DNA from 3 places in the Streptomyces sp. NPDC012835 genome. Region 2 is predicted to be linked to each of the others. Evidence: riboswitches for the same ligand, from Rfam matches in the RefSeq annotation. Region 2 holds a riboswitch; each other region holds the start of a gene.

Region 1 (2,255 bases), on a different contig from region 2:
GGGGAGCGTCAGCTCAGGTGGAGCTGCTGGCCCGGGTAGATCACGTCGGCGTTCTCGACGATGTCCTTGTTGAGGTCGAAGACCTTCTTCCAGCCGCCCTCGACCTTCTGGGCGGTGGCGATCCTGGAGAGGGTGTCGCCGGACTTGACCTTGTACTCGCCGTCGCCCTTCTTGATCGTGGCGGGACGGCTCTGGCCGCGCGAGGCGGGCTGCGCCTCGGCGCGGCTCGACTTCGGCTGGGCCTGCTGCTGAGGAGCGGACTGCTGCTCGGGGGCGGACTGCTGCTTCGGGGCGGACTGGGTACCGGAGCCGGAGCCGGAGCCGGTGGAGCCGGAGCCGGTGGAGCCGGAGCCGGTGGAGCCGGAGCCGGTGTCAGCGGAGCCACCGCTGTACGAGGCGCCGGAGAGGTTCACGCCACAGCTCGGCCAGGCACCCTTGCCCTGGCCGGCCAGGACCTTCTCGGCGACGGCTATCTGCTGGGACTTGGACGCCTGGTCGGCGCGGGGGGCGTAGGCGGTGCCGCCGTACGCGGCCCAGGTGGAGCTGGTGAACTGCAGGCCGCCGTAGAAGCTGTTGCCGGTGTTGATGGCCCAGTTGCCGCCGGACTCGCACTGGGCGACCTGGTCCCACTCGGAGGCGGTCGCGGCGGACGCGGAGGTGGCGCCGATCAGCGGGGCGGCGACGGCGGCACCGGTGATGCCGGCGAGTGTGGCGTAGCGGACCGCCTTGGACGGACGACGGTGCTTGGCCTTGCTGGAAAACAGCAGCATGGAGCATCTCCTCACCGACGCCTGCGAGGTCAGCTGTCGGGTTCGGGCCAAGTGAGTTGCCCGGCCGCGTGCTCTCGCACGCGGCTTCACCCCAAGCCGTCCCCTGACCGTCTCTCGACGGCCGGGACCGGCGCGAACCTTTGGGTCCCCCGCTCCTGCCTTCGGCGCTTGACGCGACGACTACTCCCCCCGACCGACGGCAGGATTCGGCGTTTCCGGTCGACGAGGCCCGCGGTGCGAGCGGTTCAGACCGTAATCACAGGCCCACCGGTTGTTCAAAGAAGGACATCCGGGAGGAATCACCCTTCCACCCTCGGGGGGCCACCGTGTTTCCGCAGGTGGGAGCGGATCGGGTCAACCGGCGGAGCAAAAGACCCCAGTTGCGGCGAAGAGACCCTTGTCTCATTTGCGCAGAAGTGGACATAAGGCTGCGAACTGCCCCTCGATCGGGGCCGTTTTGGGTTCGTGGCCGCGCCTCTGGCCAGCACGGACCGGGGCGCCGATGACGTCAACGGCGCCCCGTCCGGTCAGACCCAGCCGCCGGCGACCTTCTGGGAGCCGATCACGACGGAGAGGGACTCGCCGCCCACGGTGACGGATTCCCCCTGACCGGTTTCCTCACCACCCGTCACACCGGCGAGGCCGGCGCCGGTACGGGTCGATCCGCCACCGCGCGAGGCGCGGTCGTTCGGCTCGCGCTCCTTGACCGAATGGCCCGATGTGCCGTCTTCGTCGGCGGCGGCGCCCCGGTGCTTGCCCTTGGCGGGCGCGGTGGTGCCGGAGTCTGAGGGGCTCTCGGAACCGGTGGCTCCGGGCGTCGGGGCGGAGGAGGAGGACCCCGAGGGCGTGGGCTCGCCGGTCGCCTTGTCCTCACCGCCGCCGTCCGGGGCGGTCGAGCCGCCGGGGGAGGCGGCGGAACCGTCCGCGCCGTCCGCGCCCTTGTCGTCCTGTCCCGAGCCGGTCACCCCGTCGAGCACACCGCCGACGACATCGGTGACGCCCTTGGTGAGGCCGGAGACCGTCGCACAGCTCGCCCACGCCTCGGTGCCCTGCGCTTCGAGCACCTTCTCGGCCACCGCTATCTGCTGGGAGCGGCTCGCCAGGTCGGGGCTGGCCGCGTACTCCGCGCCGCCGAAGCTGTCCCATGTCTCCTGGGTCAGCTGAAGCCCGCCGAGGTAGCCGTTGCCGAGATCGGCGCTCCAGTGGCCACCGCTCTCGCACTCGGCGACGCGGTCCCATGTGGAGGCGTCCGCCGCGCTGGCGCCGCTGGCGGCGAACAGCGGAATGGCGATCGCCGACCCGGTCACCCCCGCGGCGACGAGAAGGGCAGGGGCCTGGCGAGGCCGACGATGTTTCCCGGAGCGCATGCGATTGCCTTCCGTCCGACTGTCAGTTCGACCCGGCATGGAACCGCTGAGTCGTCGTGAACGTAGCGGTACTCGAACGCTTGTCACAAGTCGATGCAGCGGAGATCACGCGCACATC
Region 2 (2,255 bases):
CTGCTGATCGGCCGCATCGGCGCCGACCGGCACGACCGCGTCTGGGCCGCCCAGGTGCTGGGCACCTACTGCCTCGGCGGCACGCTCACCTCCCGGCTCGACCGGGTGCTGCGCGAGGAGAAGGGCTACACCTACGGCGTACGGGCCTACGGCCAGGTGCTGCGTTCCTCGGCACCCGACGCGCCGGGCGGGGCGACCGGCGCCGCGATGCTCGCCATCAGCGGCTCGGTGGATACCGCTTCGACCGGGCCCGCGCTGGAGGACCTCTGGAAGGTGCTGCGCACGCTCGCGGCCGAGGGGCTCACCGACGCCGAGCGCGACGTGGCCGTGCAGAACCTGGTGGGGGTGGCCCCGCTCAAGTACGAGACGGCCGCCTCCGTCGCCGCGACGCTCGCCGACCAGGTCGAGCAGTTCCTCCCGGACGACTTCCAGGCCCAGCTGTACGCGCGGCTGGCGAGCACCGGCACCGTCGAGGCGACGGCCGCTGTCGTCAACGCCTTCCCGGTGGACCGGCTCGTCACGGTGCTCGTCGGGGACGCCGCGCAGATCAAGGAGCCGGTCGAAGCACTCGGTATCGGCGAAGTGACGGTGGTCACCGGCTGATCCGCCCTTTCCTGGAACCCCGGCGACCTCGGTTGCCGGGGTTCCGCCTTTATGTCCGCTTCCTTGGTGAAGGCGCAGTCTGTCCTGTGGTGTATGTGACAAAACAGTCTGTCCGTTTGGTGATTGAAAGATCAGCCGCTTAGCGTCGGTCCGGCTGTTCGCCCGTTGCGCCGCATCCGTGGCATCGGACAGCCATCGCCGAGTCCCCGTCAGGCGCGAGCCCAGGGGAGCCGGGGACCCACCGTCCCTGGGGTGAATCGGACCGCCTTCGCGGGGCTCTGCCCGTGCGGAGGGGCCCGTAGGAGACCTTCCTGCTCCGAACCCGTCAGCTAACCCGGTAGGCGAGAGGGAAGGAAAGGACCAGCCACCTCATGGCGTTCACCCGTGCCACCGGGAAGCACCGTGCCCGCAGCCGAATGAGCCGCAGGGGCGCGAGCGCCGCCGGCGCCGCGACACTCACCGCCACAGGGGTCATCGGAACCCTCGCCGCCTCCCCGGCGCTCGCCGCCGACGCGCGGGCCGAGACCGCCTCGCAGACCGGCCTGAGCCAGGCCGTCGCCCTCGGCGAATCCCTCCCCGCCGTGATCGACGACCAGGCCGAGGCCCAGCGCCACGCCGCCGACCGGGCCGTCAGGATCAAGGCGGAGGCCGTCGCGAAGGCGGAGGCCAAGCGCATGGCGGAGGCCCGCGCCAAGGAGATCCGCGCGGAGCGGGAGCGCGCCGCCCGCGCGGCGGAACGCGAGCGCCTCAACACCTTCCGGCTCCCGATCGCGGGCTCGTACATCACCACCGGGTACCGCACCGGCGGCTCGCTGTGGTCCTCCGGCAGCCACTCGGGCGTCGACTTCCGCGCCGCCACCGGCACTTCCGTCGTCGCCGTCGGCGCGGCCACCGTGGTCGAGGCCGGCTGGGGCGGCTCGTACGGCAACAACATCGTGCTGCGGATGAGCGACGGCACCTACACCCAGTACGGCCACCTCTCCTCCATCGCCGTCTCGGTCGGCCAGAGCGTCGCCGCCGGAGAGCGGATCGGCCTCTCGGGCGCCACCGGCAACGCCACCGGCCCGCATCTGCACTTCGAGGCGAGGACCGGTCAGGAGTACGGCACCGACATGGACCCCGCCGCGTATCTGCGCGCGCACGGCGTCAGCGTCTGACGACGCGCCCCGCGCCCCGGCCGTCGCCCGGCCGGGGCGCGGGGCGCCTCCTGACCGGCCGCCCGCCCCGGTCCGCCGCCGTTGGCCAAAAGATATCCATGGATTTCGGGCACCCTTCGGAAATTCGCGTTGGTTGCAATAGAGTCACGGAACAGGCGTCAATCGGCTGCGTTTCGCGCGGATTAAGGCGGAGGTTCGGACATGCGCATTCCCGCGCACTCGGTATGCACGGCGATTCGCGACGACATCGTCTCCGGTCTGTTCGAGCGGGGCAGCAGACTCACCGAGGAACACCTGGCGCGGCGCTACGGCGTCTCCCGCGTCCCGGTGCGGGAGGCCCTGCGCACGCTGGAGTCGGAGGGCTTCGTGACCACGCGCCGCCATGTCGGCGCCTGTGTGGCCGAGCCCTCGGAGCAGGAGGCGGCGGACCTCCTGGAGGTACGGCTGCTGCTGGAGCCGCTGGGCGCGGCGCGAGCCGCCCAGCGCCGCACGGAG
Region 3 (2,255 bases), on a different contig from region 2:
GGCCGTTGCGGCAGCGGCGGTCAGGCCGGTCGCACGCTGCCGTGGATCGGCATGTAGTAGATCGATTCCTCGCGGACGTTCGCGCCCGGCTTGGGAGCGTGGATCATCATGCCGTCGCCGATGTAGATGCCCACGTGGCTGATGTCGTCGTAGAAGAAGACCAGGTCGCCCGGGAGCAGGCTGTCGGTCGCGACGCGGGTGCCGGTGTTCACCTGGTCCCAGGTGGTGCGCGGCAGCTCCACTCCGGCGACCTTCCACGCGGCCTGCGTCAGGCCCGAGCAGTCGTAGGAGCTGGGGCCCGAGGCGCCCCGGACGTACGGTTTGCCGATCTGCGCGCGGGCGAAGGCGAGCACCTTCGCGGCCTTGGTGGCGTACGTACTGGCCGACGCGGCGGGCGCGCCACCCGCGCCGCTGCCCGTACCGCCACCCGCGCCGCTGCCCGTACCGCCGGCCGTCGTGGTGCTCGTACCGCTGCCCGTGTCCGCGTCCGGCGTGCCCGCGTCCGTGGCGGCCGGGGACGCGGTTCCGGCGGCAGCCGAGGTGCGCTCCCGCAGGTCGCGCCGCTCCTGGCGCTCGCGCTCGGCGGCCCGCGCCGCGTCGCGGGCCGCCGACTTGGACTTCGCCTCCGCCTCGCGCCGGGCCTCGGCCTCTCTCCTGAGCTCCAGCGCGGCCAGCCGGGCCCGCTCCTCGGCGGTCAGCCGCGCCAGCAGGGTGCGTGCCTCGGCCAGCTTCTTCTGGACGGTCTCCTTGCTGGTGCGCAAGGAAGTCGGGGAGTCGGTGAGCGACTCCGGGCCCTCGGTGGCCCGCGCGCGCCGCTTCGCCAGGTCGGCCTGCTGGGACTGGAAGTCCGCGACGGCGCTCCGCTGCCGCCCGGCCGGCCGGTCCGTCACCTCTTTCTGCTCCAGGAACGGCCGCGGGCCGTCCGCGAACATCAGGGCGGCGGCCGGCGCGACGGTGCCCTCCCGGTACTGGGCGGCGGCGTACGAACCGAGCGTGCGGCGGGCCTCGTTCAGCTTGTCCGCGCTCTTGGCGACGTTGTCGCGCACCCGGTCGACCGTGCGCTTCTGCTTCGCCGTGCTCGCCTTCGCCTTGTCGTACTGCCGCGTCGCGCTCCCGGCCTGGCGGTACAGGTCGTCGACCTTCTTCCGCACCTCTTCCACCGAGGGGTTCGGTTCGGCCGGTGTGGCGTCCGCGTTCTGCGTCGACAGCAGCGTGACCGAGGCGAGGGCGGCCGTGGTGACCCCGACGGCGGGGGAGTTGGTGCGGACTCCGCTGCGGTTGCGCGGCTTGCGATGCGACGCCAAGGTCGGCATCTCCTTCCGTGGACCGCCTACCGGGTTAGCTGTCGGGTTCGGGCGGAACGGAAGGCTGCCCTACGGGCCTGATGCGTACGGGGGAGCGTACGGCCCGATTCACCCCGGTGGTGCAGAGTGGGTCCCCGGTTTCGAACTTCCCTGCGGGAAGGCCGAATTCGGCGCGGGCCGCCCGCTTGGCGTGGGTCGCCTGGGGGAGACGGGCTGCCTGATCGAGCACGCTAGCCAAGTTGTGCTGCTGATGTGAAGGTGGATGGTCGATATGCCCGAAACATTTTCGTGACCATTTACGGGAGTGAGGTGCGAGGCGGGGCAATGGAGGGTATAGCGTCACGCTCGGTGATCCCCTGATCGCCTGACCGTAGGTTCTGCGAGGAGACGGAGTCCACCGTGAGGCCGGGGAACCGGGGAAAGGGCGCCCGCACGGGTCGGTGACGGTCCGGCTACGGGGAGACTTCGGAAGGCGGGCGCGGGCTGTCAGTGCGGCGGCCTAGACTCGGAAAGCGATGAGCAGCCTCTTTGACGACAGTTTCCTGGCGGACCTCCAGCCCTCCGGCGACGAACACCCGCCGCCGCCCGAGGAGCCGGACGACCATGCCCCGGAGCAGGTGCCCGACGACCTCTTCGGGGGCGCGTTCGACGCGCCCCCGGCCCGGGACCCGTACCACCGCGACGGTGCCCCGCGCACGGTCGTCGACCCCGCCGCGCTGCTCGACGGGCTGAACGACGAGCAGCGCGCCGCCGTCGTGCACACCGGATCGCCCCTGCTCATCGTGGCCGGGGCCGGATCCGGCAAGACCCGCGTCCTGACCCACCGGATCGCGCACCTGCTGGGGACCCGCGGCGTCCACCCCGGGCAGATACTGGCGATCACTTTCACCAACAAGGCCGCCGGCGAGATGAAGGAGCGCGTCGGACAGCTCGTCGGCCCGCGCGCCAACG

What was found. Region 2 has a riboswitch for cyclic di-AMP ahead of ACFY6S_RS07035 (M23 family metallopeptidase). Riboswitches for the same ligand answer to the same signal wherever they lie in the genome.
Region 1: another riboswitch for cyclic di-AMP. It lies ahead of ACFY6S_RS15065 (transglycosylase family protein); the one in region 2 lies ahead of ACFY6S_RS07035 (M23 family metallopeptidase).
Region 3: another riboswitch for cyclic di-AMP. It lies ahead of ACFY6S_RS14795 (NlpC/P60 family protein); the one in region 2 lies ahead of ACFY6S_RS07035 (M23 family metallopeptidase).

What each region holds. Positions count from the first base shown of each region.
Region 1 is NZ_JBIBBW010000003.1:405,202-407,456, forward strand. Features, by position in the region: gene ACFY6S_RS15065 (transglycosylase family protein) at 9-767, opposite strand; cyclic di-AMP (ydaO/yuaA leader) riboswitch at 774-947, opposite strand; gene ACFY6S_RS15070 (transglycosylase family protein) at 1,298-2,077, opposite strand.
Region 2 is NZ_JBIBBW010000001.1:1,715,773-1,718,027, reverse strand. Features, by position in the region: gene ACFY6S_RS07040 (M16 family metallopeptidase) at 1-603, shown strand, start outside; cyclic di-AMP (ydaO/yuaA leader) riboswitch at 790-962, shown strand; gene ACFY6S_RS07035 (M23 family metallopeptidase) at 975-1,760, shown strand; gene ACFY6S_RS07030 (GntR family transcriptional regulator) at 1,962-2,255, shown strand, end outside.
Region 3 is NZ_JBIBBW010000003.1:335,988-338,242, reverse strand. Features, by position in the region: gene ACFY6S_RS14795 (NlpC/P60 family protein) at 21-1,313, opposite strand; cyclic di-AMP (ydaO/yuaA leader) riboswitch at 1,312-1,487, opposite strand; gene pcrA (DNA helicase PcrA) at 1,820-2,255, shown strand, end outside.